2 regions of the Streptomyces sp. NPDC088923 genome follow, and region 2 is predicted to be linked to the other one. Evidence: predicted binding sites of a transcription regulator. Region 2 holds the regulator's gene; the other holds the start of a gene.

Region 1 (14,367 bases), on a different contig from region 2:
ACTCGCTCCCGGCCGCTCGCCGGGAGCCTCGCCCTCCATCGACTGCCGCAGTTCGCTGCGGAGTTCGGGCGTCAGGACGTGCCCGGCGCGGCCCACGAAGAGGGCCATGTGGTAGGCGACGACGCTCATGTCGCAGTCGGCGGCGGCGTGCACCCCGAGGAGCGAGCCGTCGCTGATCGCCATGACGAAGAGCGCGCCCTCCGCCATCGCGACCATGGTCTGTTTGACGCCGCCCGCGTCCATGAGCCGCGCGGCGCCCACGCACAGGCTGCCGAGCCCGGAGACGATCGTGGCGAGGTCGGCGCTGGAGCCGCGCGGGCCCTGCGGACGGTCCGTCTCGGCGGCGGCGCGCTGGTGCGCGGGGTCGGAGGAGAGCAGCAGCAGTCCGTCCGAGGAGACGACGGCGACCGAGAGGAGCCCCGGTACCTCCTCGACGAGGTTGGTGAGCAGCCACTGGAGGTTACGGGCCTCTTTGCTGAGGCCGTAACCGGTCCGGTCGCCGCCCGGCGTGGTTGAGTCGACGGTGCGTGCCGTACCTGTGGTACGGCCGGGCGCAGTCACCTGCGTTCCTCCTCGGCTGAGTCCCCCTCGGCTGATACCTCACGCGCGTCCGCCGTGGTCGGGGCGGCGGGCGGTCGGGTGCTCCCGGTGGGCGCCTGCGCGCCGTGCCGGGCGGGTTCCTCGTCCTCGGCGCCGGGAGGGGTCAGGCTCCCGGTCTCCTCGGCGAGGGCGGCCTCCACGTCCTTGCGGCCCTGGGTGGCCCCCTGGTGGAAGCCGCCGAGCCTGCGGCGCAGGGCCTCGGCGTCCACGCCGGGGGTGGCCGCTCGGGGTGCGGGGGCGGGCGCCGAGATCTTCGGCGTGCGCTTGGGCAGGCCCTTCTCGGTGACCCGGTCCCAGCTCTCCACCCGCTCCGCGGCGGCGGCCTCCGCCTCGGCGGTGTCCGGGATGCGCGCGTGGGCGTCCGGCCCTATGGCGTAGGGGGAGGCGGGGGGTGCGGGTGCGGGTGCGGCGGGCGGCCCTTCGGGAGCGGGCGGCTCCTCGGGGGCGGGCGGCTCCTCGGGGGCCGCCGCTTCCGGGGCGGGGGGCGCCGCCTCGGGGGCGGGGATACGCCCGTCCCGTACGGGGGGCTGCTCGGCGCTCGCGGAGGGCTGTTCCGGTACGGGGGCGTCGTCCCGCGCGGGCGGGGTGTGGCCCGTGCCCGTGCCGTTCTCGCCGCCCGGAGCCGGGCGGGTGCCGTCCGGTGCGGGCGGGAGGTGCAGGAGCATCGTGGTCTCGCTCGACGGCTCGACCGTGGGGGCGGGAGCGACACCGGGGCCCGAGGCGGCGGGCTTGGGGGGCGCGGGGTGCTCGGCGGGGGTGTCCTCCGCAGGGGCGCTCCCGGCGGGGGGCGCCTCGGCGGCGGGCACCTCGTCCGCGGGCTTCGCACCCTGCGGGCTCCGGGCCGCGGCCACGCTCGCCTCGGCCGCCTCGATGAGCGGGTCCGTGCCGGGTGCGGCGGCGGGGGTGACGCGGCCCTCCGCGACGGGGTGCCGCGCCTCCGTACCGGCGGCGGAGCCTTCCCGGTCCGCACCGGGGGCGGGGGCCTCCTGCGTCGTACCGGCGGCCGGTGCCTCCTGGCCCGCACTCGCGAGGCCCGTGCCCGTACCGTTCGCGACCGGCTCCGCGACCTCCCTGCCGGGGAGTTCGTTGGAGTTGGCCTCGGCCTCGGAGCCGGGGAGAGCGACCGCCGGAGCCGCGCCCGGGAGGTGGCCGCCCGCGTGGGGGGTGACGACCCCGGCCGCCGGGGTCGCGAGTATCGGTGGGGGCAGCACCGCGACGGCCGCGATGCCGCCCTGCTTCTGCTCGCGCAGCCGGACCCTGATGCCGTGCCGCGAGGCGAGGCGCGCGACGACGTAGAGGCCGAGCCCGAGCCCCTCCTGCCCTTCCTTGAGGGTGTCGCCCGGCTGGAAGGAGGTGAGGAGTTCGTTGACCTCGTCGAGGCGCGCGGCGGACATGCCGATGCCCTCGTCCTGCACCGAGAGCATCACCTCGCCGTTCTCCAGGAGCCACGCCGAGACCTCGACCTGCGCGTCGGGCGGCGAGAACGATGTGGCGTTCTCCAGGAGTTCGGCGACGAGGTGGCTCAGGTCGTCGGCGCAGAAGCCCGCGATGTGCGCGTGCGGGGGCAGCGCGGCGATGCGGACCCGCTCGTAGCGCTCGATCTCGCTGACCGCCGCGCGCAGCACGTCGACGAGCGGGACCGGGTTCGGGTTCTGCACGCCGTGCTCGGCGCCCGCGAGGACGAGCAGGTTCTCGCTGTGGCGGCGCATGACGGTCGCGAGGTGGTCGAGCTTGAAGAGGGTCGCGAGGCGGTCGGGGTCCTGCTCACGCTCCTCCAGGTTCTCGATGACGCCGAGCTGGCGCTCGACGAGGCCGAGGGTGCGCAGCGCGAGGCTGACGAAGGTGCCGTTGATCGAGCCCTTCGCCTGGTCCAGCTGCTCCTGGACCCCGGCCAGCTCGGCACGGAGCCGGTCGCGATCGGCGGCGACGGACTGCCGCTGCCCGATCAGGTGCTTGCGGTCGCCCTCCAGCGTCCCGATCCGCTCGTGGAGCGAACAGGCGTGCGCGTGCAGGACGTTGACGGAGTGCACGACCTGGGCGAACTCGTCGTTGCGGCCCGTGAAGCGCACCGGCTCCTCGGCCGCGGGGTCCTCCGCGTCCGCGAGGCGTTTCGCGCCGAGGCGCAGTGCGGCGAGCGGGCGGGTCAGCGAGCGCGCGGTGGCCATGCCCACGCCCGCCGCGGCGAGCAGCAGGACGCCGACGAGCGCGACGCGCAGCTCCAGGGACCGCACCTCGTCGTCGCGCAGCGCCTCGGTGCGGTGCGAGCGGTCCACGGCGAGCGCCGCGTCCGCCGAGCGCATCAGCTCGATGCGGGCGCCGAGCGCTGCGGAGACCTTGGAGGTCTTGAGGCCCAAGTCCTCGTCGGAGAACTCGGGTTCGTCGGTGAGCCGGGCGAGGTACTTCTCGGCGTTGTTGACGTCGGCGCCGGTGACGGTGGTGGTGTACGCGGAGAGGTCGGCCTCGCGCGCGGTGGCGCGGAAGGTGGCGAGCGCGGCCTCGGAGCGGATCTGCGCCTCGTGGGCCGCGCGGCTGAGCGCTTCGCGCTGCCGGTCGCCCGCCGGGTCGGAGACGGGGACGGTGGTGGCGATGCCCGTCAGGGGGTCGACGCGGGTCTCGGTGCCGGTGGGCCGGGGCACGGCGAGCGCCGCGAGGAGCAGCCCCCGTACCGCGCCCGCCTCGGTCACCGCGGTGTCCAGGTCGACGAGCGCGTGCGGGGCCTCGGCGGCGTCCTTCGGGAGCGCGTCGGCGAGCAGGGCGACGCGGGCGTGCAGGTGGTCGATGATCCGGCTGTACGAGGTGTGCGCGGCCAGTGCCGTGCCCTTGCCCGTGAGCGCCTGCCGCCGTACGCCGCTGATCGCGTCGAGCTGGTCGCGCAGCCCCTTCGGGATGTCGGCGGCCTCCAGCTCCTGCACCCCCCGATCGACGCGGGCGCTGCGCTGTTCGCTGAGGCCGTCGCCGTGCGGGCGGCCCGCGGCGATGTAGGCACTGACCTCGTCGCGCTCGTCGGCGAGGGCCTGGGCGAGCGCGGTGGACTGCTGCGCGACGCCCGCGTCGTCCACGAGCCGCTGCGCCTCGTGCACCCGGTCGGTGGCGTCGGCGAGGGCGGGGGCACCGGCGACCGCGACGGCCGCGGCGACCACGGCGACGGCGATCACGAGACGGGAGCGGACGCGCTTACGACGCCCGGCGGGCGGTGCGGGCGGGGGCACGGAGCCCTCGGGCTGCCGGGGTCCCGGGATGCGGAGCGCGGGGGTGGTGGGGGCGGAGTCCGGTGCGCCCTGGCCGCCCTGCGCGCCCTGGCCGGGGGCCGGCTGGTCCCGGGGAAGGGTCCGCTGGTCCGGAGCGGAGCCCGGCTGGTCCGCGGCGGAGCCCGGCTCGTCCTCGCCGGGGCGTGTGGGCTCCCGCCCCGCGAACTGACCGGGAATCGGCTGGTCCCGCGCCGTGGCCACCTCCTCCTCGCTCCGTGCTCCGCCCTTGCCCCGAGGCCGCGTTTTCTGCACCGGTGCTCACATTCCTGACTCGTCCTGCCCCTGCGCCTGGGTGACGGGTTGTCAGTGCAGGCGCCCCCGCGTTGCGTTCGCGACCATTCCAGTGCCTTCGGGAGGCGGCCGCGCGCATCGCCTGCCCCGCCACCCGAAGGAGTGAACCGCCCCGGGGAGTTGGGGAGCAAGTTTCCCATTCCCCGGATGGCGGCGTGCGTGGTGCGCCGGTTGGACGCGCACGGCGGGCTTTGGCAAGATACCGCGCCGCCACCGTCACGGAACTGATCATTCCGCCGCAAATCAGGCCCTGACCAGCGGGAATTCACCCGTGACGGGGCCTGAAGGGGCCTCTGTGAAGGGCTCGCGCAGACTGTCGTGATGCGCGCCGAACTGGTCACCGAGCCCGGCGGGAGCGACCGGGCCGACGAGGACTTCACCTGTGTATCGCTTCCCGCTTCCGGACAGGGCGGTTGCCTCGTCCTTCTTGACGGGGTCACACCACCCGAAGGAGCGACGGGGTGCACACACAGCGTGCCCTGGTACGTGTCACGACTCGGGGGCGCCCTCAACGAACTGTCCGTTTCGCGACCCGACCTGACACTGCGCGAGATCCTCGCCGCGTCCATCCGGCGCACGGCGGAACTCCATCGGGCGACCTGTGACCTTTCTCACCCCCGCACCCCGCAGGCCACCGTGGTGCTGGCCCGCTGGGACGGCGACCGGGCCGAACACCTGGTCCTGTCGGACTCGGTGCTGCTGCTCGTGGGGCAGGACGGGGCGGTGCGGGCCGTGCTCGACGACCGCCTCGACCACCTGCCGCTCGCCGCGGAGCGCGCGGCGATGCGGGAGGCGGCGGAGGGGGAGCGCGAGGCGGCGCGGGCCGCGTACGTGCGCGCGGTGGAGTCCCTGCGCAACGCCGAGGGCGGCTTCTTCACGGCGGCGGCGGACCCGGACGTCGCCGCGCGCGCCCTGACCGGCGAGACGCCCCTGGCGGGGCTGCACTGCCTCATCGCCCTCAGCGACGGCGCGACCCGCTGGACCGAGCGCTTCCACCAGGGCGACTGGACCGCCCTCGCGACCCTCCTGCGCAACCGCGGCCCCCGCGCCCTCCTCGCCGAGGTCCGCCGCCTGGAACGCTCCCCCGAGGGTGCCGAGAAGCGGGGGAAGCGGCACGACGACGCGAGCGTGATCCTGGCGGAGGTGGGGGGCGGGGGGAGGTAGCGCGGCGGGGGTCGGGCTCACAACCCGTTCAGGCGGTGCAGCAGGCGGGCCAGTTCGGCGACCTCGCCGGGGGGCCAGCCGGACATCGCCTCGACGTAGCCGGCGCGGCGGCGTTCGCGCACTTGGCGGAAGCGGGCCTCACCCTCGGGGGTGAGACGTACGAGGCTGGCCCGGCCGTCGTCGGGGTCGGGGGCGCGGGTGACGAGGCCGAGGCGTTCGAGGGCGCGGATCTGGCGGCTGACGGTCGCTTTGCCGACGCCGAAGTACGCCGCGAGATCCGTGGCGCGCTGGGGCCCGCCGCTCTCCAGGCGGACGAGGAAGCTGTACGCGGCCGACTCCAGGCCCGGGTGGACCTCGCCCGCGAGTTCGGTCGACGTGGCCCTCGCCCGGCGCAGGAGGAGGCTCAGTTCGCGCTCCAGGGCGAGAAAGGCGTTCTCGGTCATGGCGTCCGTTCCTGGCGGCTGAAAAACAGCCCTCTCTCGGGGGTGAAACCGCAGCGTGTCCAGTATTTCCCAGGACTGGACCAGTGACGGCCAAAAGGTGCCCTACCCCGCCCCGGCTCTACTCGCGTAGCTTCCGTTTTGACATGGCCACGGCGCCCGACCCGGCCGCGGCACATATCGTCAGGTTCCCCACAAGCCGGACCTCTCGGAGGCACGCTATGTCCGTGCATACGATCCGATCATCCCGTCGCTCTCGTTTCAGAGCGGCCGGACCTCTCCTCGCAGCCCTGTCCCTCCTCCTCGCCCTGCCGGTGGCCGCCCAGGCCGCCGACGAGCCCTCCGTACCCGAGCGCGGCAGCGCCTACCTCGGCATGGGCGTCGCCGCCCACGACGGGGTCGGCGGCCTCCCCCGCGACACCCGCGCCGCCCAGACCGAGGGCGTCGACGTCGCGAGCTACCAGGGGAACGTCAACTGGAGCGCGCTGTGGAACAGCGGCGTCAAGTGGGCGTACTCCAAAGCCACCGAAGGGACGTACTACACCAACCCGTCCTTCGCCCAGCAGTACAACGGCTCCTACAACGTCGGCATGATCCGGGGCGCGTACCACTTCGCGACCCCCGACACGACGAGCGGCGCCGCGCAGGCCAACTACTTCGTGGACCACGGCGGCGGCTGGTCGAAGGACGGCAAGACCCTGCCCGGCGTCCTCGACATCGAGTGGAACCCGTACGGCGCCCAGTGCTACGGCAAGTCCGCCTCCGCGATGGTGAGCTGGATCAAGGACTTCGCCAACACCTACAAGGCCCGCACCGGGCGCGACGTCGTGATCTACACGGCGACGAGCTGGTGGCAGAGCTGCACGGGCAACTCCGCCGCCTTCGGCTCCACGAACCCGCTCTGGGTGGCCCGCTACGCCTCCTCGGTGGGGACCCTGCCGGCCGGCTGGGGCTTCTACACGATGTGGCAGTACACCTCGACGGGCCCGACGGTGGGCGACCACAACAAGTTCAACGGCGCCCTGGACCGCGTCAAGGCCCTCGCCAACGGCTGAGCCCGCACGCCGGTGGCCGGGACCGCGCGGGTCCCGGCCACCGGCCCCCGGGGGCCGGTCGCCCCGTCAGGCGGCCACCGCCTCCCGCTCCCCCGCGCCCGCGGGGGCGAGCGCCAGCTCCAGGACCTGGCGGACGTCGGTGACCGGGTGGACCTCCAGCTTCGCGAGGATCTCGGCGGGGACGTCGTCGAGGTCGGGCTCGTTCCGCTTGGGGATCACGACGGTCGTGATCCCGGCGCGCTGGGCGGCGAGCAGCTTCTGCTTGAGCCCGCCGATCGGCAGCACCCGCCCGGTGAGCGAGACCTCCCCCGTCATGGCGACCTCGGGCCGCACCTGGCGCCCGCTCAGGAGCGAGGCGAGCGCCGTCGTCATCGTGATGCCCGCGCTCGGCCCGTCCTTCGGGACCGCCCCGGCCGGGAAGTGGATGTGCACGCCCCGCTCCTTGAGGTCGCCCACGGGCAGCTCCAGCTCCGCGCCGTGCGAGCGCAGGAACGAGAGCGCGATCCGCGCGGACTCCTTCATGACGTCGCCGAGCTGACCGGTCAGCGTCAGCCCCGCGCCGCCCGTCTCCGGGTCGGCGAGCGAGGCCTCGACGTACAGGACGTCGCCGCCCGCGCCCGTCACCGCGAGCCCGGTCGCGACCCCCGGCACCGCCGTGCGCCGCTCGGCGGGGTCCTGCGCGGACTCCGGTACGTGGTGGGGCCGCCCGAGCAGCGGGCGCAGCTCCGCCTCCGTCACCGTGAGGGGCAGCTCCCGCTCGCCCAGTTCGTGCTGGGCCGCGAGCTTGCGCAGGAGCCGCGCGAGGGCCCGCTCCAGGTTCCGTACGCCCGCCTCGCGGGTGTACTCGCCCGCGAGCTTGCGCAGGGCGCTCTCGTCCACCGTCAGCTCGTCCTCGGTGAGCCCGGCCCGCTCGCGCTGACGCGGGAGCAGGTGGTCCCGCGCGATGACGACCTTCTCGTCCTCGGTGTAGCCGTCGAGGCGGACCAGCTCCATGCGGTCCAGGAGCGCCTCGGGGATCGACTCCAGGACGTTCGCCGTGGCGAGGAAGACGACGTCGCTGAGGTCGAGTTCGACCTCCAGGTAGTGGTCGCGGAAGGTGTGGTTCTGCGCCGGGTCGAGGACTTCGAGCAGGGCCGCCGCCGGGTCGCCCCTGAAGTCGGAGCCGACCTTGTCGATCTCGTCGAGCAGGACGACCGGGTTCATCGACCCGGCCTCCTTGATGGCGCGCACGATCCGGCCGGCCTGCGCGCCCACGTACGTGCGCCGGTGGCCCCTGATCTCCGCCTCGTCCCGTACGCCGCCGAGCGCGACGCGGACGAAGGAGCGGCCCATCGCGTGCGCGACCGATTCGCCGAGCGAGGTTTTTCCGACGCCGGGCGGGCCCACCAGCGCGAGGACCGCGCCGCCGCGCCTGCCGCCGACGACGCCGAGGCCGCGGTCCGAGCGGCGCTTGCGCACGGCGAGGTACTCGGTGATGCGGTCCTTGACGTCGTCCAGGCCCGCGTGCTCCGCGTCGAGCACCGCGCGGGCGCCGCGGATGTCGTACGCGTCCTCGGAGCGCTCGTTCCACGGGAGGTCGAGGACCGTGTCGAGCCACGTGCGAATCCACGCGCCCTCGGGGCTCTGGTCGCTCGCGCGCTCCAGCTTCTCGACCTCCTTGAGGGCGGCCTCGCGGACCTTCTCGGGCAGGTCGGCGGCCTCGACGCGGGCGCGGTAGTCGTCGCTCTCGTCCTCGCCGTCCTCGCCGCTCAGCTCGCGCAGTTCCTTGCGGACCGCGTCGAGCTGACGGCGCAGCAGGAATTCGCGCTGCTGCTTGTCCACGCCGTCCTGGACGTCCTTGGCGATCGTCTCAGCGATCTCCTGCTCGGCCAGATGCTCGCGAAGCTGGAGCGTGGCGAGCTTCAGGCGCGCGACCGGGTCGGCGGTCTCCAGGAGTTCGGTCTTCTGGGCGGTGGTGAGGAACGGCGAGTACCCGGAGTTGTCGGCGAGCGCGGCCACGTCGTCGATCTGCTGGACGCGGTCCACGACCTGCCAGGCGCCGCGCTTCTTGAGCCACTCGGTCGCGAGCGCCTTGTACTCGGTGACGAGTTCGGCCACCGCGCCGGGCAGCGGCTCGGGCACGGTCTCCTGGACACGGGTCCCCTCGACCCACAGCGCGGCGCCCGGTCCCGTGGTCCCCGCGCCGATGCGGACACGGGCCCGGCCCCGGACGAGGGCCCCCGAGTGGCCGTCGGCGAGTCTGCCGACCTGTTCGACGGTGCCGAGCACGCCGGTGGCGGCGTGGTCCCCGTCGACGCGCGGCACGAGCAGCACCTCCGGCTTGCCCCCGGAGCCGCCGGAGCGGGCGGCGGCCTGGGCGGCCTCCACGGCGGCGCGCACCTCGCCGTCCGAGAGGTCGAGCGGCACGACCATGCCGGGCAGGACGACCTCGTCGTCGAGCGGCAGCACGGGCAGGGTGAGCGGTGCGGACGTCAGAGCCATGATCTCCCCTTCGGCAGTCAAGTTGAGCTGTACCGACTCAATGTCCAAAGAAGCTCTGGTGTTCCCGCTTCCCTGTTCGCCCACAGCGATCACCCGGAGCAGGACTCGTACGAAATTCGTACCGCTGATCGTGAACCACGGTGCCGCTGCCCGGCGATAGAGGGGGTGTGAGACGTGAACGCCCCACCGGGGCAGGTGAGGACGCCGCGCTGCTGCGCGCCGTGGCGGCGGGCGACGCCGACGCGCTCGCCGCGCTCTACGACCGCCACTCCGGCTGGCTCCACGCGCGGCTCGCGCGGCGCTGCCCCGACAAGGAACTCGTGGGCGAGATCCTCCAGGACACCTTCCTGACCGTGTGGCGCTCGGCCGCGCGCCACCGCGGCGCCGAGACGGGCGGCTGGCTGTGGACCCTCGCGAGCCGCCGCCTCGCCGACGCGCTGCGCCGTCAGGAGCGCGCGAAACGTCCCCTCGCCGAGCCCGTGCCGCCCGCCCCCTCGGCCGAGGACCGCGTCCTGTCCGGGCTCGCGTACGGGGACGCGGGCGAGGCGCTCGGCAGGCTGCCCGCCGAACTCGGCGAGGTGCTGCGGATGACCGTCGTGGACGGGCTCAGCACCCGCGAGACCGCCCGCCTCCTCGGCATCCCCGAAGGCACCGTCAAATCCCGCGCGCTGCGCGCCCGCCACCGGCTGCGCACCGCCCTCACCACCCGCCCCGGCCACCCGGGAGGCACCCCATGACCCCAGCGCCCCGCCACCCCGGCGCCGCCCACGCCGCGCGCTACGCGCACGGCACCCTGCCCGAACCCGCGGCGAGCGCCCTCGAAACCCACGTCGAGACGTGCGGCGCGTGCGCCGCGCTCGTCTCCGCCGAGGTCCGCCGGACGGAGGCGGGCCCCGCGCTCGCCGCCGTACGCGCCGGACTCCTCGCGGCCGTCGCCCGCGAGACGACCGACGCACGACCGGGAGCGGCCACCTCGCGCGAGGCCCCGAGCCCCCGCGCGGCTTCCGAGCCCGCGGCCCCCGCCGCCCCGCCGCCCGCGCGGACCGCCGGGGGGCGGTTCGCGCGGCGCCGGGGCACCTCCCACGGCCTCTCCGCGCGCCCCCGCACCCGGCGCCCCGGCCGGCTCCCGGCCCCGTACCGCCCCCGCCTCCGCCCCCCGTTCGCCGCCCTCCTCGCCGTCCTGCGCCCCGGGTGGTGGCTCGCGCTCGTCCTCGTACCCGCGCTGTGCCTGCTGCTCGGGCGCGGGGCCGGGAACCCGGGCGCGCGAGTGCTGCTCGTCGCCTGCGCGCCCCTGCTGCCGCTCGCCGGGGTCGCGCTCGCCTACGGTCCCGGCGCCGATCCCGCGCACGAGATCGCCCTCGCCAGCCCGCGCGGCGGACTGCGGCTCTTCCTGCTGCGCGCGGCCGTCGTGTGCGCCGTGAGCGTGCCCCTGCTCGCCACCGCCGGGGCGCTGCTGCCCCGGGTGCCCGAAGGCCCCGGTGCCGCCGCCTGGTTGCTGCCCGCGCTCGCGCTGACGCTCGTCGCGCTCGGCGCGGGGCCCGTGCTCGGGCCGGGCGGCGCCGCTGCCGCCGCCGCGGCCGGCTGGGGCGCGGCGCTCCTGCTGCCCGGCGGCGGGGGCGGCGGCTGGCAGGGCCTGCCCGCGCGGATCGCGCTCGTCACGGGCGAGCCCGCCGCGCGCTTCGCCTGGCTGCTCGTCGCCGTGCTCGCCGCGCTCGCGGTCCTCACCCGCCGTGAGCACTACCACCGCACCTGACCTCTGCCGCCTCGCACACCCTGGAGCCCCATGTCCTCGCGCGCCCCCTTCCTCCCGACTCCTCCCCCGCCGCCCCCGCCCGCGCACCCGACCCTTGAAGTCGAGGAGCTGACCGTTCGTTACCGCCGCCGCACCGCCCTCGACGGGCTGAGCCTCTCGCTCGGTCCCGGCGTGCACGGGCTGCTCGGGCCCAACGGCGCGGGCAAGTCCTCGCTCGTGCGGGTCCTCGCGACGGTCACGCGGCCCGGCGCGGGGCGCGTGCGGCTGCACGGCCACGACCTGGCGAGCGCGCGGGGCCGCACGGAGGCACGGCGGCTGCTCGGTTATCTGCCGCAGGAGTTCGGGTACTACCGGAGCTTCACGGTGCGCGAGTTCCTCGCGTACGTCGCGTGGCTCAAGGAGGTCCCGGCCGACGACGTGCCCGCGGCCGTCGAGCGGGCGCTCACACGCACCGGGCTCGGCGCGCGGGGCGACTCACGGCTGCGCGAGCTGTCCGGCGGCATGGTGCGGCGCGCCGGGATCGCGCAGGCGCTCGTCAACGATCCCAGGCTCCTCCTCCTCGACGAGCCGACGGCCGGTCTCGACCCCGAGCAGCGCGTCGACTTCCGCGCGCTGCTGCGCGAGGTCGGGCGCGAGACGACGGTGCTCGTCTCGACGCACCTCGTCGAGGACGTCGCGCAGGCGTGCACCGAGGTGACGCTCCTGGAGGAGGGCCGCCTCGTGCTCCGTACGACCCCCGCCGACCTCGCCCGGCTCGGCGCCGGGGCGCCCGAGGAGTGGAGCGGCGGCGGGAGCGAGACGGAGCGCGGCTACACGGCGGCGCTGCGCGCGCACCGCGAGAACCCGGGCTGGGGGGCGGGCGCGTGACGACAGCGACACGGACACGGCCCCTCGCGGTACGGCCGGTGGCGGTACGCGGGCCCTTCGCGACCGAACTGCGGCGCGGCCCGGGCCCTCTCACGGGCGCCGTCACGGGCCTCGTCCTCGCCCTGATGCTCGGCACGACGCTCTTCTCGTGGCTCGGCGTGTGGGCGCAGACCGCCGAGTTCACGCACCTCGCGGCCGCGCAGATCGGCCTCCCGCTCGCCCTCGCGGCCGGCTGCTGGTCGGGCGGCAGGGACCGCGCGGCGGGGATCGAGGCGCTGCGCGCGACGATGGTGCGCCCGCGCACGCGACAGATCGCCGTCGCGGCGCTGCCCGCCCTCGTGTGGACCGTCGCCGCGTACCTCCTCCTCCTGCTCCTCGCGTACGCCGCGACGTGGGCGACCTCGCTCGGCGGCGGCGTCCACGGCGCGCGACTCCTGCTCGTCCCCGCCGACGCCGCCGGCATCTGCGCCGCCACGCTCGCGGGCGAGTTCCTGGGGCGCCACGTGCGCTGGCGCCTCGCAGCCCCCGGGCTCGGAGTCCTGCTGTACGGGCTCGTCGGAGTGCTGCGCGGCGACACCCCGGCCCGGGTCAACCCGGCCGTCTGGGTCGCGCGCGACACCCCCGCCACGTGGCTGCCGCTCCTCTACGGGGCCGGGGCGCTCGCCCTCGCCTGCGCCCTCTTCCTGCTCCTCGCCCACCGCCGCGCCGCCGCGCTCCCCGCGCTGCTCGCGGCCCTCGCGCTCCTCCCGCCGCTCGTGCACGACGGGCGGTTGTGGCACGGGGAACGCGCGCCGCTGGCGCAGGTCTGCGCGCGGCAGGGGGTGCCCGCCGTGTGCGTGCGGTCGAGCCTCGCGGGCCTGCTGCCCGACATGGAGCGCGTCGCGCGGCCGATGCAGGAGCGGCTGCGCGGGGTGCGGGGGCTGCCGGAGCGGTACGACGACAGGGGCGGAACCGGCGGGAGGGGCAGGCCGCTCCCGCAGGCCCCGGGCATCCTGGCCGGTCAGGACTTCCGGCTCGCCGAGCTGACCGACCCCGAGCGCTACCGGCGCGACCTGGCGTACGCGCTCCTGCCGTGCTTCGAAGCGGAGACCGACGGCGACTTCCCCACGCGGCAGGCCGTCATGTCCTGGCTCACCGGGGAGCGCGACGTCTTCGCGAACACCAAGGAGTTCCGCGCCGCCGACCGCGGGCTCCGCGCCATGACCCCCGCCGCCCGCGCCGACTGGCTCACCTCCTACTTCGGCGCCCGCGACGCCTGCCACGCGAAGCAGCCCGGGAAGGTCCCGGCCCTGTGAACGACTGCCTCCCCCCGGTGGGCCTCCGCCTGCACGCGCGCGCCCGGCACGTCCCCGGCGTGGTGCTCCTCCTGCTCGCGAACGCGCTCCTGTGCGGTGTCCTGAGCCGTACGGTCGAGGTCTATCTCGACCCCGACGCCATCACCCCGCTCGTGGCGCTCTGCCCGCTGCTCGCCGCCGCCGCGCTCGGCGCGGCGACCCTGGAGCCGCTCCCCGAGATCGCCCCCACGACCGCCCGTTCGGGCCCCCTCCTGCGCCTCGGGCTCTACCTCGCGCTCGCGCTCGCCGGGGCCGCGCTCCTGTCCCTCGTCACCCCCGCCGGCGAGAGGGGCGCGGCCTCCTACGGACCGGGCGTCATGGCCCGCAACACCCTCGGTGTCGCGGGGCTCTGCGCGGCCTCCGCCGTGGTGCTCGGCGCCCGGCTCAGCTGGCTGCCCGTGCTCGGCTACGGGGCCGCCGTCTTCCTCGGCGGCCGCACGCCGCGCCCGTACGCGACGACCACCCGCGTCTGGGCCTGGCTCGACCAGCCCGTCGGCGACCGCCTCGCCCTCGCGCTCGCCCTCGCGCTCTTCCTCGCGGGCGGCGCGCTCTTCGTGGCGAAGGGGGCGCGCGCCGAGCGGGCGTGAACCGGTTTGCCGGGGCGGGGCGCGCCGCCGGAGGATGGCGGGTGCGATCGATCCAGGAGGTATGTGCGATGAGCGCCGCCCAGCCGAAAACCGCTCTGCCGGACGAGGAGTTCCCCGGCGCCCGCTTCGGCCCGGGGCCGGACGCCCCGCCGGAAGTCCTCGACCGGCGCGAGGGCCCGTACGGCGAAGTGGTGCTGCGGCGGCACGGGGATCTGCTCCAGATCATCGCCAACGGCACGTTCCTCATGGACACTTCGGACGGCCGCTCCGAGCGGCTGCTCGTCGACGCGGCGCTCGGCGCGCTCGACGGGCGGCCCTCGCCCTCGGTGCTCATCGGTGGGCTCGGGGTCGGCTTCTCGCTCGTGCGCGCGGCGGGGCGGGAGCGGTGGGGGCGGATCGTCGTCGTCGAGCGCGAGGGGGCGATCGTGGAGTGGCACCTCAGGGGCCCGCTCGGCGCGTACACGGCGCGGGCGCTCGCCGATCCCCGTACCGAGATCCTGCGCACCGACCTCGTCGCCCACCTGCGCGGCCCCGGGGAGCGCTTCGA
Region 2 (14,367 bases):
CTCCAGTGTCGATGTGCGTCTCGACCGGTATTTCCGGGTGTTCGAGAACCATCGGTACCCCCATATCGATCCAGCCGTCGAGCAGGTGGATCTCACGCGACAGGTCTCGCCCGAGGGCGATGAGCCGTTCATCCTGCACCCGGGGGAATTCGTGCTCGCCTCGACGTACGAGGTCATCACGCTGCCCGACAATCTCGCCTCCCGTCTTGAGGGAAAGAGCTCGCTCGGCCGGCTCGGGCTTGTCACGCATTCCACGGCCGGTTTCATCGACCCCGGTTTCTCCGGGCACGTCACTCTTGAGCTGTCGAATCTGGCGACCCTTCCGATCAAGCTCTGGCCCGGCATGAAGATCGGGCAGTTGTGCCTGTTCCAGCTGAGTTCGCCCGCCGAATTCCCCTACGGCTCGGAGCGATACGGCTCGCGTTACCAGGACCAGCGCGGGCCCACCGCCTCCCGGTCCTACCTGAACTTCCACCGGACCGAGGTGTGAGCCCCTTGAGCCCCGAGACCAGCGCCCCGCGCGAAGAGCTTTCGTACGAGGACTTCGGCGGCGCCGTCCGCGCGCTCGCGCAGACCATCGCCGACGACGGCTACGAGCCCGACATCGTGCTCTCCATCGCCCGCGGCGGCGTCTTCGTCGCCGGTGGTCTCGCCTATGCCCTCGACGTCAAGAACATCAATCTCGTCAACGTCGAGTTCTATACCGGTGTGGGAACGACGCTCGAAATGCCCGTCATGCTCGCGCCCGTTCCCAATGCCATCGACTTCAGCAATAAGAAGGTGCTTATCGCTGATGACGTCGCCGATACCGGAAAGACGCTGAAGCTCGTTCACGACTTCTGTGTCGAGCATGTCGCCGAGGTGCGCAGCGCCGTCATCTACGAGAAGTCGCACTCCCTCGTCAAGTGCGAGTACGTGTGGAAGCGCACGGACGACTGGATCAATTTCCCCTGGAGCGTTCAGCCGCCCGTCGTGCGGCGCGACGAGCAGGTGCTCGACGCCTGACCGGATGACGTCCTCGACGCCTGACCGGGGTGACGGAAGACGAAAGGGCCCGCCGGGATCGTCCGGCGGGCCCTTTTCCGTACGCGTGTGGGAATGCGCTCGTGTCAGAACGTCCCGAGCTTGATCAGGGACAGCAGCGCCGCCAGCTGGATCGCGCTCGCGCCCAGGGCGCGGGGCCAGGCGAGGTCGTGGGAGCGGCTCACCATCGAGGTGAAGAGGAAGCCCGCGGCGATCCACGTGATCCAGCCGACGATCCGCACGAACGAGGCGTCGCCGCCCGCGAACATCGCGATGATCAGGCGTGGCGCGTCCGTCAGCGTCATGATCAGCATCGACAGGCCCACCGTGGGCTGCCAGGAGCCGTCGCCGCCGAGCTGGCGGGCCAGGGTGTGGGTGACGACGCCGAGGACGAAGGCGCTCAGCGTGATCATGACGGCCGCGGTGAGCACGTACGGGACCGCCGTGCTCAGCGTCGCGTGGATGACGTCGTCGCGGGCCTCGTCGAAGCCGAAGATCGCGAGCAGCCCGTAGATCAGTGTGACGACGAGCGCCGGGCCCCAGACCGCGTAGTCGCGCATCCGCTGGAAGGTCTGGTTCGGGCGCAGGACGATGCCGCTGAGCAGGTCCTGCCAGCGCAGCCGGGGGCCCGAGGGGGCGGGGGGCGCGTTGTGGCCGTACGGGTCCTCGCCGATCGCGAACGCCTGGGTGTGGCCGGGATTGTCGTGCGGGGCCGGGGAGGGGTAGGGGGCCTGCGCGGAGGGGCCCGGGTAGCCGTAGCCGCCGTCCTGGTGCCGCGGGGGGCGGTTCTGCGGGTAGCCGTAGCCGCCGCCGCGCGCGTGCGGGTGCTGCTGGGCCTGCGGGGGGCCGCCGAAGTACTCCGGCTCGCCCGGGCCCGAGGGCCTGCCCTGGGGCGTCGGCCAGCCGTTGCCGCGCGGCGCCTCCGGCCAGCCGCCGTTGCCGCCGCCCTGCTGCGGGCGCGGCCCCGGGCGCGGGGCACCGCCCTGCGGGGGGCGCGGAGCACCGCCGTACGGCTGCTGCCGCTGCCCCGGCGCGGGGTACTGACCCTGCGGGCGCCTGCCCCCAGGGTTCTGCTGCTGCCCACTCGTGCGGTTGTCCCGGCCGCGTCCGATCCTGAATCCAGCCACGACCCGAACGTACCCGCATATCCGGGCCGGTACGGGGCGCTCCCGCCGGGGCGGGGGCTTTGCGGCCGAGCTGTGACATCTCCGGGCGGCGTGTCGCCGGACGCGGCGGGACCCTTGCGCCACTCACGTACCGCCTTGTATGTTCGAACGTTCTGCCGAGGGCAGACCCGCGCGCCCCACCTCGCGGCCTTGTTCGCGTTCCTGGGGGGAACGAATGCGTCATCGCTCCACGGCCTTGTCGGCCGCGCTCGGGGGGATCTCCCTCGTCGCGGCGCTCAGTGGGACGGTCGCTGTGCTGGTGGAGGACGTCACGCGGGTCGGCTCGGACGAGGACGGACCGATGTGGACCGCGCTCGTCCTGTTCGGCCTCGCCGTCGTCGGCTGCGCGGGGTGGCTGCTCGCGGTGCGGGCCGCGCCGGGGGTCGAACGGTTGCCGGACGGTCCGGTACGGGCGGGGGTTCCGCGGCGGGTCGCGCCGATCCGCCGTAACTGGCCCCGTACCGGGCAGGTTCTGCTGTTCCTGCTCGCGCCGTACGTCCTCGTGCGCACCGCCGCGCCCTCGCCGGGCAGCGCTCTCGGCGAGCTGCCGGGCTTCCTGCTGCTCATCGGCACGATCGCCGCGCTGGCCCGGCTGCCGCTCCTGCTGGGCGGTCAGCTGCCGCCCCCGCTGCGCGGCTTCCGCAGGCGCGTGGCCGCCGGGGGACCCGTGCTCGCGATGCGGGCGCGGCTCGGCCGGCCGATCAGGGTCGACGTCCGTACGGCCTCGTCGACCGGGAGCGGGGACATCGTCACGAGCGTCGCCTACGGGCTCGCCTTCACGCCCGAGGGCGCGCGGGAGGTGGTGTCCCCCGAGGAGGAGGGCTTCTTCGGGGTCGAGGCGGTGGACGAGCGCAAGCTGTACCGGCTCACGATCGGGGAGCGGCACCTCTCGCACTCGGTCGCCCAGCTCGCGGGTCACCAGGGCTGGTTCTGCGTGCCGCGCGAGTGGCGGGCCTACACCGGGGCGCGCGGCGAACGGCCCCTGGTCCCGGTCTTCTTCGCGAGCGACTCGGGGCACGTGGTGTGGGCGGTGATCGACCCCGTCCTCGTCGAACGCGCGCTTTCGGACGGGTACTTGGCGCCGCACGAGACGGACATGTCGCTGCGCGCCGCCCCGGTGCGGCGGCCCTCCCTCTACCTCGCGCGGGCGCATGACCGGGTGCTCGTGCTCGGTCTCGGCGTCGTCCTCGCGACCGTGCCCGCGATGACCGGGCTCGTCCCGACGTGGGGGACGGTGCTGGGCGGGCTCGCCGGGCTCGCGCTCCTCGGCCGGGCCGCGTACGTGGCGATCACGGCCCCGTACCGCTTCCAGGTGCAGGACGAACGGCTCTGGAAGCGCTTCGAGTTCACCGATCCCGCGCTGCGCTGACCCGCGCGCCGTAACGGACGTCCCCCGGGGCCGCGACGGCCGCCGGGGGAGCGGGGGATGCCGGGCGTCAGGGCATCCGGGGGGATGCCCTGACGCCCGGCATGCCGGGGAGCGGGGTCCTGGGCTCAGTCGGCCATGTTGTGGCCGAAGACCGGCGTGCCCGCGGTGGAGATGCCCACCGTGGAGACGTACACGCCCGCGCTGCCCTTGAAGCTCTTGCCGTTGGACTGGGTCAGCAGCGGGTAGACCGCGCCGTTGCCGTTCTCCCACGGCGCGGCGACGACCAGGTCGCCCTTCTTGTCGCCGTTGAGGTCGTCGATGTGGACCTCGGAGCCGAAGCCGTCGTCCGCCTCGTCCTCGTTGGGCACGCCCGCCGTGTTCTGGCTGAGGAAGAGGGAGCCGGTGCCGGTGATCCCGGAGCCGTCCGCCTTGTTGAAGAGGACGGTCACGGCGCCGGTGCCGGTCTTGCCGCCGACCGTCTCGCCGGGGGCGCCGACGATCAGGTCGAGCTTGCCGTCGCCGTTGACGTCGCCGAGGTCGAGCTCGCTGCCGAAGTAGTCGTTCTTCTCGCCCGCCCCCGGCACGCCCGCGGTGTCCTGCGTGAAGGTCTGGATCGTCCCGGACGCGGGGCCGTTCTTGGTGCCGTGGATGATCAGCGCGGTGCCGCCCTTGTGGGCGTGGCCGATGCCGCTGTCCCATTCGAGCCCCGTGACGATGTCGGCGTAGCCGTCCTTGTCGGTGTTGCCGATGTCGGTGATGAAGCCGGCGGGGAGCTTCTGGGCGCCCTTGGTGGTGGCGCCGGAGGCGGAGCCGGGGAGCCAGTAGTTGGCGTCGAGGTCGTCGGTCTTGGCGTAGCCGTTGACGATCAGGTCCTCCCTGCCGTCGGCGTTGACGTCGCCCGAGTGCAGGTTCTTGATGCCCGCGCCCGCGCCGCTCCAGACGGCGGGGACGACGGTGTACGTGCCCGCGCCGCCGCCCTTCGTGGAGCTGAAGCCGCCGCGCAGGATGTCGATGGTGGCGGCGCCGGAGGTGGTGCCCACCGCGACGTCGTCGCGCTTGTCGCCGTTGAAGTCGCCTGCCTCCAGCGGGGCGCCGTACTTGTCGTGCTTCGTGGGGCGCGGGTCCTTGAGTGTCGTGCCGCCCTTGAGGCCGGACGTCGAGCCCCACAGGATCGCGGCGGTGCCGCCGTCCTTGTCGCTGCCGACGTCCTCGCCGGGGACGCCGACGACGAGGTCGTCGTAGCCGTCGCTGTTGAAGTCGCCGAAGGCGGTGTCGGCGCCGAAGTAGTCGTCGGCCTCGGCGCCGCCGGGGACGCCCGAGGAGTTCTGCGTGTACGTCGTGGTGCGGTTGCCGCTCCTGCCGCCGTAGAGGACGGCGACGGCGCCCGCGTTCTTGTGGCCCGAGACGGTGGCGTGCGAGGAGCTGATGGCGACGTCGGCGTAACCGTCGCCGTTGAAGTCGGCGTCGGCGCGGCCGGGGGCCTTGGCGGTGGCGGCGCCGGCCGGGCCCGCCGTGAGGGTCAGCAGTCCGCCGGTGAGGGCGACGGCGGCCGTCGCGGCGAGGGCGGTACGGAAGTGAGAGGGCATGGGCGTCTCCTGCGCGAAACGCGGGAGGCACCGTATGCCGCCCGCGGCCGTGTGGCGCTGAGGAGACCCCTGAGCTGCCCGAATGGTTGTACGAGAGGTGGGGAGGGTGTGACGGATGAGTGAAGGCGGGCGCGGGCCGGGGAGGGTCCCGCATGCGGCGAAGGGGCGCCGGGACGTCGGTCCCGGCGCCCCTCCGGGCGGTCGTCGTGCGGGCGATCAGCTGGCCGCGGGGGCCGGTTCGGGCTCCGGGGCGTCCGTGGTCGCGGTGGGGGGCTCGGGGTCGGTGGGGGTCCTGACCGAGTCCAGGAGGAGCTGGGCGACGTCCACGACCTGCACCGACTCCTTCGCCTGGCCGCCCGCGGCAGAGCCGCTGTCAGAGGCAGCCTTCTTGCCGTTGACCGAGTCGGTCAGCATGACGAGGCAGAAGGGGCAGGCCGTCGAGATGATGTCGGGGTCCAGCGAGAGGGCCTCGTCGACGCGCTCGTTGTTGACGCGCTTGCCGATGCGCTCCTCCATCCACATGCGCGCGCCGCCCGCACCGCAGCAGAAGCCGCGCTCCTTGTGGCGGTGCATCTCCTCGCTGCGGATGCCCGGGACCTTCGCGATGATCTCGCGCGGCGGCGTGTAGATCTTGTTGTGGCGGCCCAGGTAGCAGGGGTCGTGGTACGTGATGAGGCCCTCGACCGGAGTGACGGGGACGAGCCTGCCCTCGTCGACCAGGTGCTGGAGCAGCTGGGTGTGGTGGATGACCTCGTACTCGCCGCCGAGCTGCGGGTACTCGTTCGCGATCGTGTTGAAGCAGTGCGGGCAGGTCGCGATGATCTTCTTCGCGGACTTCGGCTTCTTCGTGGACTCGTCCTCGTCGTCCTCGCCGAAGGCCATGTTGAGCATCGCGACGTTCTCGGCGCCGAGCTGCTGGAAGAGGGGCTCGTTGCCGAGGCGGCGTGGCGAGTCGCCCGTGCACTTCTCGTCGCCGCCCATGATCGCGAACTTGACGCCCGCGATGTTCAGCAGCTCCGCGAACGCCTTCGTGGTCTTCTTCGCGCGGTCCTCCAGGGCGCCGGCGCAGCCGACCCAGTAGAGGTAGTCGACCTCGGTCAGGTCCTCGACGTCCTCGCCGACGACCGGGACCTCGAAGTCGACCTCCTTCGTCCACTCCAGGCGCTTCTTCTTCGCGAGGCCCCAGGGGTTGCCCTTCTTCTCCAGGTTCTTGAGCATCGTCCCGGCCTCGGAGGGGAAGGACGACTCGATCATGACCTGGTAGCGGCGCATGTCGACGATGTGGTCGATGTGCTCGATGTCCACGGGGCACTGCTCGACGCAGGCGCCGCAGGTGGTGCAGGACCACAGGACGTCGGGGTCGATGACGCCGTTCTCCTCGGCGGTGCCGATGAGGGGGCGCTCGGCCTCCGCGAGGGCCGCGGCGGGGACGTCCTTGAGCTGCTCCTCGCTCGCCTTCTCCTCGCCCTCCATGGTCTTGCCGCCGCCCGCGAGCAGGTACGGGGCCTTCGCGTGCGCGTGGTCGCGCAGGGACATGATGAGGAGCTTCGGCGAGAGGGGCTTGCCGGTGTTCCAGGCGGGGCACTGCGACTGGCAGCGGCCGCACTCGGTGCAGGTGGAGAAGTCGAGCAGGCCCTTCCAGGAGAAGTGCTCGACCTGCGAGACGCCGAAGACGTCGTCCTCGCCCGGGTCCTCCCAGTCGATGGGCTTGCCGCCGCTCGTCATGGGCTGGAGCGCGCCGAGCGAGACGGCGCCGTCCGCGTTGCGCTTGAACCAGATGTTGGGGAAGGCCAGGAAGCGGTGCCAGGCGACACCCATGTTCGTGTTGAGGCCGACGGTGATCGCCCAGATCATCGTGACGCCCAGCTTGATCATCGCCGTGAGGTAGATGAGGTTCTGGAGCGTCGAGACGTCCAGGTCGCGGAAGGCCGCGACGAGCGGGTACGAGACCCAGTAGCTCGCCTCGTAGCCGTCGACGTGGTGGATCGCGCCTTCGAGGCCGCGGAGCGTCAGGACCGCGAGGCCGATGACGAGGATGACGTACTCGACGAAGTACGCCTGGCCGAGCTTCGAGCCCGTGAAGCGGGACTTGCGCCCCGCGCGCGAGGGCAGGCTCAGCAGGCGGATGCCCATGAGGGTGAGGATGCCGAGCGTCGTGAAGAGCGCGATGAACTCGACGTAGACCTCGTACGGGGGCCAGGTGCCGATCCAGGGGAGGATCCAGTCCGCCTGGAAGAGCTGCCCGTACGCGTTGACGATCGTCAGGCCGAGGGTGAGGAAGCCGACCGCGACGAACCAGTGGGCGACACCGACGATGCCCCAGCGGTTCATCCGGGTGTGACCGACGAATTCCCTCGCGAGGGTGAGGGAACGCTGTTTCCAGCGGTCGGTACGGCGGCCGGCCGGGACCGGCTGGCCGAGCCGTACGTGCTGGACGATCTGCGCGATCGCTCGGGAGATGAGCGCCACGCCGACCACGGTCAGGAGCAGCGACACGATGATCGCGGCGAGCTGCATGGAGGGCTCCTCGAACCTGCGCGGAAGTGCGGGGTACTGGGGGTGGGTGGGCCGCGAGGCCCGGTGCGGCCCCGGGAAGGGCCGCCTTACTAAGCAGTAACTTAATGGGTTCTGTAGGGAGGGTATCGACTCTCCGTCGGCATGGGCCCCTTGTGCCGCGTGATCTGGCGCACGGCGCGGCGCGGGCATTGCGCGTAAGGGCTGAATAAGAGTTGAGTGAGCCTGGCTCAGGTCTGTTGACAGGGGGTACCGGGCTGTTGCATGGTTGAGCCAGTTCCACTCAAGTCATGATCTGGAGGACCCGAAATGGCACGTGCGGTCGGCATCGACCTGGGCACGACTAACTCCGTCGTCAGCGTTCTGGAGGGCGGCGAGCCCACCGTCATCACCAACGCCGAGGGCGCCAGGACCACGCCGTCCGTCGTCGCCTTCGCGAAGAACGGTGAGGTGCTGGTCGGCGAGGTCGCCAAGCGTCAGGCGGTCACCAACGTCGACAGGACCATCCGGTCGGTCAAGCGCCACATGGGCACCGGCTGGAAGATCAACCTGGACGGGAAGGACTTCAACCCGCAGCAGATCTCCGCCTTCGTCCTCCAGAAGCTCAAGCGCGACGCGGAGTCGTACCTCGGCGAGAAGGTGACCGACGCGGTCATCACCGTCCCGGCGTACTTCAACGACTCCGAGCGCCAGGCGACGAAGGAGGCCGGCGAGATCGCGGGCCTCAACGTGCTGCGCATCGTCAACGAGCCGACGGCCGCCGCGCTCGCCTACGGCCTCGACAAGGACGACCAGACGATCCTCGTCTTCGACCTCGGTGGCGGCACCTTCGACGTCTCGCTCCTGGAGATCGGCGACGGCGTCGTCGAGGTGAAGGCCACCAACGGCGACAACCAGCTCGGTGGTGACGACTGGGACCAGCGCGTCGTCGACTACCTGGTCAAGCAGTTCAACAACGGTCACGGCGTGGACCTGAGCAAGGACAAGATGGCGCTCCAGCGCCTGCGCGAGGCCGCCGAGAAGGCGAAGATCGAGCTGTCCTCGTCCACCGAGACCACGATCAACCTGCCCTACATCACGGCCTCCGCCGAGGGCCCGCTGCACCTGGACGAGAAGCTCACGCGCGCCCAGTTCCAGCAGCTCACCGCGGACCTCCTGGACCGGACGAAGACCCCGTTCCACAACGTGATCAAGGACGCGGGCATCGCGCTCGCCGACATCGACCACGTCGTGCTCGTCGGTGGCTCGACCCGTATGCCCGCCGTCGCCGAGCTCGTCAAGGAGCTGACCGGCGGCAAGGAGGCGAACAAGGGCGTCAACCCGGACGAGGTCGTCGCCATCGGCGCCTCGCTCCAGGCCGGTGTCCTCAAGGGCGAGGTCAAGGACGTCCTGCTCCTCGACGTCACCCCGCTGTCCCTCGGCATCGAGACCAAGGGCGGCATCATGACGAAGCTCATCGAGCGCAACACGACGATCCCGACGAAGCGCTCCGAGATCTTCACGACGGCCGAGGACAACCAGCCCTCCGTGCAGATCCAGGTGTACCAGGGCGAGCGCGAGATCGCCGCGTACAACAAGAAGCTCGGGATGTTCGAGCTGACCGGTCTGCCCCCGGCCCCGCGCTCGGTGCCGCAGATCGAGGTGTCCTTCGACATCGACGCCAACGGCATCATGCACGTCACCGCGAAGGACCTCGGTACGGGCAAGGAGCAGAAGATGACCGTCACCGGCGGCTCCTCGCTGCCGAAGGACGAGGTCGACCGGATGCGCCAGGAGGCGGAGCAGTACGCGGACGAGGACCACCGCCGCCGCGAGTCCGCCGAGGTGCGCAACCAGGGCGAGCAGCTCACGTACCAGACCGAGAAGTTCCTCAAGGACAACGAGGACAAGGTCCCCGGCGAGATCAAGACCGAGGTCGAGGAGGCCCTCACCGAGCTGAAGGAGAAGCTCAAGGGTGAGGACACCGCCGAGATCAAGACGGCCACCGAGAAGGTCGCCGCCGTCTCGCAGAAGCTCGGCCAGGCGATGTACGCCGACGCGCAGGCCACGGCCGGTGCCGAGGGTGCCGCTCCGGGTGCCGACGCCGGTGCCAAGGCCGACGACGACGTCGTCGACGCCGAGATCGTCGACGAGGACAAGAAGGACGGTGCGGCGTGAGCGAGGAGACCGCAGGGGGCTTCGACGAGAAGAACGAGCCCGCTGACGTCTCCGACGGCGCCGCCCCCGACGCCGCCGAGGAGGACCGCTCCGAGCAGGAGCGGCCCGCCCCGGGCGGGGACGCTCAGCAGGCCGGTCTGACGGCCCAGCTGGACCAGGTGCGCACCGCGCTCGGCGAGCGCACCGCGGACCTCCAGCGGCTCCAGGCCGAGTACCAGAACTACCGCCGCCGGGTCGAGCGCGACCGGGTCGCCGTGAAGGAGCTCGCGGTCGCGAACCTCCTGAGCGAGGTCCTGCCCGTGCTCGACGACATCGGCCGGGCGCGGGAGCACGAGGAGCTGACGGGCGGCTTCAAGTCGGTCGCCGACTCGCTGGAGTCCATCACCGCCAAGATGGGCCTGGAGCAGTTCGGCGAGGAGGGCGAGCCCTTCGACCCGACGATCCACGAGGCGCTCATGCACTCCTACGCCCCGGACGTCACCGAGACGACGTGCGTCGCGATCCTCCAGCCGGGGTATCGCTTCGGCGAGCGCACGATCCGCCCCGCGCGGGTCGCGGTCGCCGAGCCCCAGCCGGGCGCGGCCGCCCCCGCCAAGGAGCAGGCGGCCTCCGCCTCGGCCGAGGAGGAGAAGGCCGCTTCGGCGGACGAGGAGAAGGACGGCCCCGATAAGGGCTGAGCACAGCGGGAGTCGCCCGGCCGGACCGTATGATCCGGCCGGGCGAGCCGGTACCACCGGGTGGGCCCGGTACAACAGGAGATGGCCGGGCGGGCCGCGTGGGGCCGTGGCCCGGGGCCCGCGCCGCCACGGAAGGAGGGACGTCGGGGATGAGCACGAAGGACTTCATCGAGAAGGACTACTACAAGGTCCTCGGCGTGCCGAAGGACGCCACCGAGGCGGAGATCAAGAAGGCGTACCGCAAGCTCGCCCGCGAGAACCACCCGGACGCCAACAAGGGCAACACCACGGCGGAGGCCCGCTTCAAGGAGATCTCCGAGGCGCACGACGTCCTCGGTGACCCGAAGAAGCGCAAGGAGTACGACGAGGCGCGCGCCCTCTTCGCGGGCGGCGGCTTCCGCCCGGGCGGCGCGGGCGCCGGTGGTGCGGGCGGCAATTTCAACTTCGACCTGGGCGACCTCTTCGGGGGCGGCCCGGGCGGCAGCGGGGGCGGCGGCTTCGGCGGCGGCCTCGGCGACGTCTTCGGCGGGCTCTTCAACCGCGGCGGCGGTACGGCGGGGGCGGGGACACAGGGCGGCGCGACGCGCAACCGCGCCCGGCGAGGCCAGGACATCGAGTCCGAGGTGACACTCACCTTCACCGAGGCGGTGGACGGGGCGACGGTCCCGCTGCGCATGTCCAGCCAGGAGCCGTGCAAGGCGTGCTCGGGCACGGGCGACAAGAACGGCACCCCGCGCGTCTGCCCGACCTGCGTGGGCACGGGGCAGGTCTCGCGCGGGGGCAGCGGCGGTTTCTCGCTCACCGACCCGTGCGTGGACTGCAAGGGGCGCGGGCTCATCGCGCAGGACCCCTGCGAGGTGTGCAAGGGCAGCGGGCGCGCGAAGTCGGCGCGCTCGATCCAGGTGCGCATCCCGGCGGGCGTCCAGGACGGGCAGCGCATCCGGCTGCGCGGCAAGGGCGCCCCGGGTGAGCGCGGCGGCCCGGCCGGTGACCTCTACGTGGCGGTGCACGTCAAGGAGCACCCGGTCTTCGCCCGCAAGGGCGACAACCTCACGGTCACCGTGCCCGTGACCTTCAGCGAGGCGGCGCTCGGCGGCACGGTGCGGGTGCCGACGCTCGGCGGCCCGCCCGTCACCCTCAAACTCCCGGCGGGTACCCCCAACGGCCGGACGATGCGCGCCCGCGGCAAGGGCGCGGTCCGCAAGGACGGTACGCGCGGGGACCTCCTGGTGACCGTGGAGGTCGCGGTGCCCGCGCACCTCGACGACCGGGCCAGGGAGGCCCTGGAGTCCTACCGCGACGCGAGTGCCGGGGAGGACCCGCGGGCGGCGTTGTTCGAGGCGGCGAAGGGAGCATGACCATGGAAGGGCGAGGCAGGAACCCGTACGAGCTGACCGACGAGACACCGGTGTACGTCATTTCGGTCGCCGCTCAGCTCTCCGGGCTCCATCCCCAGACACTGCGTCAGTACGACCGGCTCGGCCTGGTCTCCCCGGACCGCGCGGCGGGCCGGGGGCGCCGCTACTCGGCCCGCGACATCCAGCTCCTGCGCCAGGTGCAGCAGTTGTCGCAGGACGAGGGCGTGAACCTGGCCGGTATCAAGCGGATCATCGAGTTGCAGACGCAGGTCAGCGCGATGGAGCAGCGCATCGCCGAGCTGAGCGCGGCGCTCGACGGGGCCGCGGCGACGATGCGGCAGCGCGAGGCGCAGGTGCACGCCTCGTACCGGCGTGACCTCGTCCCGTACCAGGAGGTGCAGCAGGCGAGCGCGCTCGTGGTGTGGCGCCCGAAGAACAAGCGGGGGCAGGGCGCGGGGGAGTGACGGGCGGCCCCGCGGGGCCTGGCCGGGCGGTGCCGTACGGGCGGGGTGAGCCTCGCGCGGGGGCGCCGCCCTCTTGCCTGCGCGGGACGCCGGCCTCGTCGGTGTGGAGGCGCCGCTCTGTCGGCATGGGGGCCCGGGTAGGTGCGGTGGTGCGTGAGGTCCCGGGCCCGTGCGGTGGTGCGCGGAGCCCTGGGCCCGTGCGGTGTGAGTGGAGCCCCCAGGCCCGTACCGTCGCGAGTCCTCCTGGGCGCGGGGCGCGTGACCTGTACCGCCGTGGGCGCTCCGGGCCTGTGACCCGTACCGCCCCCGCCTTCAGCTCTCCGCCGTGTCCAGGAGCCCGGTCTGGGCGATCAGGTAGCCGAGTTGGGCGCGGCTGCCGCTGCCGAGGGTGGTGGCGAGTTTGGCGATGTGGGCACGGCAGGTGCGGACGTTCATGCCGAGACGGCGCGCTATGGCCTCGTCGACGTGGCCCTCGACGAGCAGGCGGGCGATGGAGAGCTGGGTGCTCGTGATGCCGCTCGGCACGGGCGCCGGGGTCGCCTCGGACCAGGGGCGCGCGAGGCTCCAGAACTGGTAGAAGACGCCCGCGAGGTACCCGACGAGACCCGGGTGCTCGATCTTGAGGGCGATCTTGCGGTCATCACTGATGGGGATGAACGCCGCCTGCCGGTCCACGATGATGAGCCGTTCGGGAAGCTGCTCCATCGTGCGGAACTCGATGCCCTCCGGCATCGTCCTCTCCACGTAGGCGAGTGTGGAGGGATGGTGACGGGCCGTGTGGTGATAGAGGGTCCGCATCCGGACGCCGGTGCCGAAGAACGGTTCCACGCGCCGCAGCGCGTCCTCGAGGAGGTAGGGGGCGCGTCCGCTGCCCGGCTGGAGGGTGAGCAACTCCTCGCGGCACTCGGTGACGGTCTGGTCGAGCGTGGAGTTGATGCGGTCGAGCCCGTCGAGCACGGTGACCGCCTGACTGGCCGGATCGTGCCCGCTCAGAGCCATGAAGGGCTCCAGGGTCTCGGTGAGTGCGATCGCCGCCTTGCGGTTGTGCAGGATGCGGTTCTCCAGCGGCTGGAGCAGCCTCCCGAGCGCGGTCGACGGCTGGACGGGGAGCAGCGTCGCCGGCTCCGCCGGATCGGGCGCCAGCAGCCCGAGGTCGAGAACGCAAGGGGCGTCGGCGAGTTCCTCGCGTTTGAGGCGTCCGGAGCGCAGCGCGGCGGCGTACAGCTCACGACCGGTGACGCAGAGCGGCTCCTGGGGATGGGAATGAGACTTTTCGAGGGGCCTCCTCCGCATATGTCCCCCCCTCAGGCTCATGTAATACAGGAACATGATGCATGGGTTTCCTAGTGAAAGCGCCCTGCCTGGGCCATCGTTGCAGGGCGGGGGTCGTTCACATACCAATCACAGAGGTGGGAGCCCATCATGTCCGTGAAGCTTCGTACGCTCTGCGTTTCCGCGATGGCGGCTCTCGCCATTGGTGCGGTGGCTCTGGGTGAGCCGTCGTGGGGAAGCCAGCCGTCGGGGTCCGTGAGTGCCTCCGCCCGCCCGGGGGAGCCCTCTTGGGGCGTGGTCCCGGCCTCTGTGCAGGGAGAGCCTTCCTGGGGTGTCGCTCCCGCCGGTGAGCCTTCCTGGGGTGTTGTCCCGGTCGGTGAGCCTTCGTGGGGTGTGGCCCCCGCCGGTGAGCCTTCCTGGGGTGTCGTCTCCGCGACCGCCAAGAAGGGTGAGCCTTCGTGGGGAGTCGTCCCCGCGGGCGAGCCTTCCTGGGGTGTCGCTCCGGCCGGTGAGCCTTCTTGGGGTGTTGTCCCGGTCGGTGAGCCTTCGTGGGGTGTCGCTCCGGCGGGTGAGCCGTCCTGGGGCGTCGTTCCCGCCAATGAGCCGAACCAGTCGGGTGCCGCCGCCGGCGAGCCCTCCTGGGGCACGGTCCAGGCATGACGACCCCGCCCGACGACCACACCTTCCGGCGTGAGATGGCCACCGCCTATCGCTCCGGCTGGCACTTCATCGATCTCGTCACGGCGATCCCCCACGACGGCGACTCGCTGATGGTCACGCT

What was found. The regulator HspR, encoded in region 2, represses chaperone genes until heat shock. The targets are predictions, from matches to a motif close to TTGAGNNNNNNNNNCTCAA.
Region 1: lon (endopeptidase La) is a predicted target of HspR. The motif match lies at 9,302-9,320, and genes of this name have one in related genera.

What each region holds. Positions count from the first base shown of each region.
Region 1 is NZ_JBIVIO010000002.1:539,620-553,986, reverse strand. Features, by position in the region: gene ACIP4O_RS13675 (roadblock/LC7 domain-containing protein) at 1-561, opposite strand, end outside; gene ACIP4O_RS13670 (nitrate- and nitrite sensing domain-containing protein) at 558-4,049, opposite strand; gene ACIP4O_RS13665 (hypothetical protein) at 4,461-5,303, shown strand; gene ACIP4O_RS13660 (MarR family winged helix-turn-helix transcriptional regulator) at 5,321-5,746, opposite strand; gene ACIP4O_RS13655 (lysozyme) at 5,965-6,798, shown strand; gene lon (endopeptidase La) at 6,865-9,279, opposite strand; gene ACIP4O_RS13645 (RNA polymerase sigma factor) at 9,447-10,016, shown strand; gene ACIP4O_RS13640 (zf-HC2 domain-containing protein) at 10,013-11,032, shown strand; gene ACIP4O_RS13635 (ABC transporter ATP-binding protein) at 11,063-11,899, shown strand; gene ACIP4O_RS13630 (hypothetical protein) at 11,896-13,194, shown strand; gene ACIP4O_RS13625 (hypothetical protein) at 13,191-13,820, shown strand; gene ACIP4O_RS13620 (spermidine synthase) at 13,889-14,367, shown strand, end outside.
Region 2 is NZ_JBIVIO010000001.1:341,295-355,661, forward strand. Features, by position in the region: gene dcd (dCTP deaminase) at 1-490, shown strand, start outside; gene ACIP4O_RS01695 (phosphoribosyltransferase) at 496-1,005, shown strand; gene ACIP4O_RS01700 (YIP1 family protein) at 1,110-2,150, opposite strand; gene ACIP4O_RS01705 (hypothetical protein) at 2,365-3,558, shown strand; gene ACIP4O_RS01710 (FG-GAP-like repeat-containing protein) at 3,684-5,144, opposite strand; gene ACIP4O_RS01715 ((Fe-S)-binding protein) at 5,361-7,661, opposite strand; gene dnaK (molecular chaperone DnaK) at 7,968-9,815, shown strand; gene grpE (nucleotide exchange factor GrpE) at 9,812-10,492, shown strand; gene dnaJ (molecular chaperone DnaJ) at 10,642-11,850, shown strand; gene ACIP4O_RS01735 (heat shock protein transcriptional repressor HspR) at 11,853-12,314, shown strand; gene ACIP4O_RS01740 (helix-turn-helix transcriptional regulator) at 12,627-13,607, opposite strand; gene ACIP4O_RS01745 ((2Fe-2S)-binding protein) at 14,243-14,367, shown strand, end outside.